Regions from separate parts of the Marinobacter liaoningensis genome, predicted to be linked through region 2. Evidence: predicted binding sites of a transcription regulator. Region 2 holds the regulator's gene; the other holds the start of a gene.

Region 1 (3,368 bases), on a different contig from region 2:
CAGGTGGTGTCGGAACCCACCCTCTCGATTTGCGGTTTTCGTTATCTTGGCGAGCGCTGGGATGACCTGAACGAACTGAACCGCCGCATTCACCGGCGCATGGTGCAGCGTGGGCTGGCGATCCCCAGCACCACCGTGGTCAATGGCGCGCTGGCGATCCGGCCTTGTTTTGTGGGGGCAAGAACAACCTTGAAGGAAGCCGATGAACTCGTTGACGAGGTTCTGATCGTGGGCCAGGAAGTGGCCAAAACGAATGACGAAGCCGCTGGCTGAGCTATAATTTAGGGATCCCTGGCGTACCCCGAAATGGGTTAGGGCTTCCTTCTCTCAAGAGCATAAGAGGAGAAGAATCATGGGTACGCTTTACAGCAGCATCCTGGACACCATCGGCCGTACTCCGGCGGTGCGTATCAACAACCTTGGCCCCAAGGGGGTCAATCTTTACGTCAAAGTCGAAGCCTTCAACCCCATGGGGTCGGTCAAGGATCGACTGGCGCTGGGCGTGATCGAAGACGCGGAGCGCCGCGGCGAACTGAAGCCCGGACAAACCATTGTCGAGGCCACCAGCGGCAACACCGGCATCGGGCTGGCCATGGTCTGCGCCCAGAAGGGCTACCCTCTGGTGGTCACCATGGCCGAAAACTTCAGTGTGGAACGGCGCAAGCTGATGCGTTTTCTGGGCGCGAAGGTCGTGCTCACCCCTGCCTCCCTGAAGGGCTCCGGTATGGTCGCCAAGGCGGAAGAACTGGCCCGTGAACACGGGTGGTGGCAACCCCGGCAGTTCGAGAATCCGGCCAACGCCGCCGTGCACGAACGCACCACGGCAGTTGAGATTCTGGAGGATTTCGAGGGCGTCGGGCTCGATTACTGGGTCACCGGTTTCGGCACCGCCGGCACACTCAACGGCGTGTCCCGGGTGCTTAAGCGCAAGAGCCCGAACACCCGCATTGTTGTCTGTGAACCGGACAACTCCGCGATTCTGGCCAGCGGCATTGCCCAGCCCCGGGATGCCAGTGGCAACCACTCGGAAAGCCACCCGATGTTCCGCCCGCACCTGATGCAGGGCTGGTCACCGGACTTTGTGCCCAAGCTCGCGGAAGAAGTCATGCAGGCCCACAACATCGACGAGTTCCTGCCCATCAATGGTAACGATTCTCTGCAGTGCGCCCGGGATCTGGCCCGCCGTGAAGGGATCTTTGTCGGCATCTCCTCCGGTGCCACCTTCGCCGGCGCCCTCCAGGTTGCCGAACAGGCTCCGGAAGGCTCGAACATCCTGTGCATGCTGCCAGACACCGGGGAGCGCTACCTGACCACCCCGCTGTTTGAGGATGTGCCCGTGGAAATGACCGAAGAGGAAATGGCGCTGTCACGCTCCACCCCCAACTACCGGTTCGATATCACCGTGCCGCAGGCACCGCCGGCTCCGAGCAAGCCGGTCGAGCTGGATCCGGAAGCGGTGGAGGAAGTGGAAGCACTGATCAGCGATCCGGCCCACCCGGTCGTCATGTTTGCACTGGAATGGTGTGAGTTCTGTTGGTCGGTGCGCAAGGTGTTCCAGAAGTATGGCATCGACTACAAGTCGGTGGATCTGGATTCGGTGGCCTATCAACAGGGCAACCGGGGTGGCCAGATACGCGCGGTACTGAAAGAAAAAACCGGCTGGACCACCCTGCCGCAGATTTTCATCAACGGCGAGTTTGTTGGCGGCTGCACCGATGTCTTTGACCAGATCAAGGATGGGTCCCTGCTCCCCCGCCTGCAAAGCCAGCACATCGACTTCAACCCGGAGATTCATGTGGACCCGTACAGCATGCTGCCGGGCTGGCTGCATCCTCGCTGATCCCGAGACACCATCTTTCAAAAGGGGCTTTCAGCCCCTTTTTTGTGGCCGGCTTCTCCTTGGGAAAACTCAGCATTGCCTTCACGCCATCCTTGAAATCCAGCCGCTTTCAGAATACTGTATATTTAAACAGTATATTGAGACTTTTCCCATGAGCGAGCTTCTGAACACGCTGATGCAGGATGCCCGTGTCTGGCAGGGGCACCGGCACACGCAAACCACCCAGCCGGCGGAACCGACCGGTTACCAGATTCTGGACAACCAGCTCGGCGGCATTGGCTGGCCGAAGGGTGCCCTCAGCGAATGCCTGCTGGACACCCCCGGTATTGGCGAGCTGCACCTGCTGCTGCCCCTGATGCAACGGCTTTCCCACAATGGCAAAACCGTGTTCTGGCTGAACCCGCCGTATACGCCCTATGCCCCGGCACTGGCCCGGGAAGGTGTGAATCTGGATCAGGTGGTCATGATCCACACTTACGACGACGGCGATTTCCTGTGGACTCTGGAAAACTGCCTGCGTTCGCCGGTTACCGGTCTGGTGATGGCCTGGCCGGGCAAACTGGCCTCGCGGGAGGTCCGGCGTTTACAGCTGGCCGCCGAGGCCGGCAGCAATGTGTGTGTGCTCTTCCGTGAGCGCCGCTATGCCGATCAGAACTCCCCCGCCGCCCTGCGCCTGGAGCTGGAACCCGGCGAGCAACAGGACCTGAAGGTCAATATCGTGAAGCGCCGTGGCAGCTGGCCCGGCCAACGTTGCACCCTGGCTATGTCGCACCGGGCAGACCTGTCATTCCACGAAGCCCCCCGTGTGGTTCAGGGTCCCTGGCCCGCTTCAAACCGGTAATATCGCCATGCTCTGGTTGTACCTGCACTTCCCGCACCTGTTGCTGGACCATATTCGCCGGTCCCGCGAGGAAGCGGGCGCACTGGTGATCGTCGAAGGTTCCGGGCAAAAGGTGATCCAAGCCTGCCCCGGTGCCCGGGATCAGGGCGTGTACGCTGGCATGCGGCTGAAAACCGCCATCAGTCTGGTGCCGGAGCTGGGTACGGTGCGAGCAGACCATCAGCAGGAAGCCCGGATTCTTGAGGATCAGGCCCGCTGGCTGTACCGCTATGCCGACCACATTGTGCTGGCACCGCCGGATGGCCTGATGGCGGAAATCGGCAGCCTGCAGCGGCTGTACGGTGGCTTGCCGGCAGTCTGGCAGACCGTGGAACAGGCCCTTGATGGACGCCAGCTGACGGCCTGGCCCGGCATTGGCCACACCCCCCTGGCGGCCCGGCTGATTGCCCGCAGTGGTAGAGGGGAGTGCACCGCAGACAACGGCCACATCCTGCGCACCCTGGGCCAGATGCCACTGCTGGCGGCAGAGTTCGATGCCCGCACCTGCACCCGCCTGCAGCGGCTGGGGCTGAACACCCTGAGCGAGGTCTTTGACCTGCCGCCGGCAGAGCTGGCTCGCCGACTGTCCCCGGAAACCCTGGCCCATGTCCAGAAAATTCAGGGTTCCCGGCTAGACCCACAGTCCCC
Region 2 (3,368 bases):
GGCTTCTCAGTGGCATTCGCTGGTTTCACAGAAACTGTTCCTTGCTCGAACTCTGCTGAGCCAGCTAGAGAACGACTCTGGGCCCATGAAAGACCGGCCAGCCACAGAGGCAGAACTGGCAATGGGACGCGAAGCGGTAATTCAGGGCGCCATTGAGCTCTTGCTGAGGTCACGGCGCTTGTTACTGGTGATGATTGCCCGCCTCTACCAGAAACGGAGCGAGGAACCGGCAACCCTGGATGAACTGGCGGCGTTGATCGGGGAGGCCCCCAACGACATTGCCCGCCTGCGGGAACTGGAGAGCCAGCCGGGCAGCTGGTGGAACCATCTGGATCAGATGGAAGCTTCACAGAGTCGGCCACCTGTGACCCGGAAATCGGTCAGTGCAGAGAACATCATTGCGGTTTCTGCCGATACCGGGCCTGACCGCTCAGCCCAGGGCCTGCGCCGGACACTTGGCGCCATGAAAAATTTTGCCGATGACCTGGAAGAGCAGCACAGCGAGTGGTAACCAAACGCTGAGCTACTCCGGGTCTCATTAATTGAAAGGTTTACCGAATGTCACCATCATTTTTTGAAATCGTACAACTGAGCAACGGCGACTATGCGTTGCGTCGTATCGACGACGATAGCGCACCGCTTGTGAAAATTTCGTTCTCTGAGGAAGCCCGGGAAATGATGGAAGACCGGGATATGAATGTTGCCAAGGCCATGATCGCGGCGGGCATCGAGGCCGTTGGAAATGTCGCTCACGACATTGACTGGGAAGATGACGAGCTGGAAGCTGTCGACAGCCAGCAGTCCTATACCCTCCACTGATTTACAGGCCCCGGCGGCACTTGGCCGCTACTGATCAGAGCCCGGCGTTGCGTCACAGGGAAAACCGTGACGCAACCGACCTCAACGCTGGCGCAGAACGACACCATGACTGCTGCCATTGGCTGAAGCCCGCTGGAGGGCCTCAAACGCCGAATTGCCAAGCTTGCGCGTCCACATCACGACGGCATGGCAGGTACCCGCACTTAATGCCCGCTCTGCCAGTTCCTGCGCCGAATGATCCGAAGTGGACCTGAGCACCAACAGCTCGCCAGCGACAATGCCATGCATTTTCTGCCATTTGCTGACCAGGGCCTGAGGTGGATCAATCCAGGCAAGCCAGCGCTTTTCCTGATTCAGTTGCGTCAGCATTGGAAGCAGCAGCTGAAAATTCTCTACCTGACCTTCCGGCAAAATAATCTCCGTGACGTTCCCGCTAGCCGCCGTATCGGTACGATCAGGTCTGCGCCGGGCCCGAATCACAGAACGCCTCTCCGGAGCCGCAGACGGCGGTACCGCGTGGGACAACGCACCTTGCTGATAAGCCAGATTCTGGTTGAAGCTTAATTGTTCCATGATTCACCTGCTCTCAAACTATCCGTGGCAACCCGACTTGGTCAGTGAAGGTCCGACCGTCGGATTACACCCACGCCCAAACCTTCGATAAACAGTTGCTGCTCGGTAAGGTCCACCTCAATCGGGGCAAATTCGTCGTTCTCCGCAATCAGGTAAACCTTCGAACCTTCCTTCCGGAACCGCTTGACGGTCACCTCTTCTTCGCCTACACGCGCCACAACTACCTGGCCATTGTGCACATCCTGGGTCCGATGGACTGCCAATAAATCGCCATCAAGGATGCCAATGTCCTTCATGCTCATCCCGCGCACCCGCAGAAGATAATCCGCCGACGGCGAGAAAAAACTGGGCTGGAGGGTGACATGATCCTCAATGTGCTCCTGGGCGAGGATCGGACTGCCCGCAGCCACCTGGCCAATCACCGGCAACCCGAGATCTTCCTCTGCTTCCGGCAGACGTATGCCTCGACTGGCCCCCGGAACCATTTCTATGGCCCCTTTACGAGCCAGGGCACGCAGGTGCTCTTCCGCCGCATTAGCTGAACGAAAGCCCAACTCCGCGGCAATTTCCGCACGTGTGGGTGGATAACCAGTTTCATCCAGATACCGCCGGATTATTTCCAGCACCTGAGATTGCCTTGCTGTCAGCTTCATTGAGCTACTCCATCACGGGGATCCCGGGAACCGGCCTTAATGACCCTTCTGACCAGCCCTGTTTTTATATACAGTAAAATGACTATATACAGTGTTTTATCCAGTGTAAAGTCCCGCCACGTTTTTTCTGCCTGCTGCGTAAACGCGCCCGCTTCGGTGATTGTGGTAAGGTGACAAAACATGAAACTCGCGTGTTAGGGAGAGCTATGAGCCAATCGACTGGCTGCAAGATGCCGGACATTCTTAGAACCGATGACGGCAAAGAGCGCCGCGTCGGGATCGAAATTGAACTTTCCGGACTGGGGTACGATGCACTGGTGAATCTTATGGCGCGTTTCCTGGGCACCGAACCCGACCTGCAATCGCGTTATGTCACCAAGCTGGATACTGACCTGGGGTCATTCACCATTGAGCTGGACTCAGATCCGATCAAGGATCTGGACCTGACCGATGAGCGCCTGCCCGACACCATTCGGGAGCTGGGCGGTCAGGCCATGGAAGTGATTGATGCCGCAGCCGAGCGCGTTGTTCCACTTGAAATCATCACACCCCCTATCCCGTTTTCCGAAGTCCCCCGGATAGAGGCGCTTTCAGACAAGCTGCGCGAGGAAGGAGCACTCGGAAGCCGGGAAGCGATCTATTATGCTTTCGGGCTCCAGCTTAACCCGGAGTTGCCGGACCTGAAGCCGGCTACGCTGGTACGCTATTTCCAGGCCTTCGCAGCACTGTACGAGTGGCTCAAATCCCGCCACCAGCTGGACATCAGCCGCAAATTCACCACCTATATCGAACCCTGGAGCAGCCGGTATACCGATCTGTTGATGGAAGATGACTATGCACCGGATCAGGAACAGCTGATGCGGGACTACCTGGAATACAATCCGACGCGGAACCGGGCACTGGACCTCCTACCCCTGTTCGCCCACCTGGACTCAGAGCTACTGGGCCAGTATGTGGATGACCCGAGGATCAAGAGTCGCCCTACCCTGCATTACCGGCTGCCGGACTGTGACATTGATAACCCGTCGTGGCACTTTTCCAGCGTCTGGAACGACTGGGTCATTCTGGAGCAGATCGCCTCTGATGCCTCCCAACTGGCAGAGCTCCGCAGGCTCTTCCGGGAGAAGAGCAAGATCAATCTGCACAACCTGACCCACAGCTGGCTTGATACAGCCGCCGAGTGGTTACATAGCAGGGGTTATGTCTGAACCACTTGGAACCGGAGATGAACAGCCCGGACTGACCATCGGTATCAGCGGTCCGGCACGAAAAGGCACTGCACATCGCCTCATCAGCCTCGGCATCAGGTTGCAGGGGGGGCGC

The links. The regulator LexA, encoded in region 2, represses DNA repair genes until DNA is damaged. The targets are predictions, from matches to a motif close to CTGTNTNNNNANACAG.
Region 1: a site for LexA is predicted at 1,958-1,973, ahead of imuA (translesion DNA synthesis-associated protein ImuA). Genes of this name have one in related genera too.

What each region holds. Positions count from the first base shown of each region.
Region 1 is NZ_JAHXKI010000007.1:100,025-103,392, reverse strand. Features, by position in the region: gene KZO34_RS18470 (pyridoxal phosphate-dependent decarboxylase family protein) at 1-273, shown strand, start outside; gene cysK (cysteine synthase A) at 353-1,840, shown strand; gene imuA (translesion DNA synthesis-associated protein ImuA) at 1,992-2,681, shown strand; gene KZO34_RS18455 (Y-family DNA polymerase) at 2,689-3,368, shown strand, end outside.
Region 2 is NZ_JAHXKI010000002.1:288,955-292,322, forward strand. Features, by position in the region: gene KZO34_RS03620 (DUF6586 family protein) at 1-511, shown strand, start outside; gene KZO34_RS03625 (hypothetical protein) at 559-819, shown strand; gene KZO34_RS03630 (cell division inhibitor SulA) at 901-1,392, opposite strand; gene lexA (transcriptional repressor LexA) at 1,434-2,045, opposite strand; gene KZO34_RS03640 (amidoligase family protein) at 2,252-3,253, shown strand; gene KZO34_RS03645 (gamma-glutamyl-gamma-aminobutyrate hydrolase family protein) at 3,246-3,368, shown strand, end outside.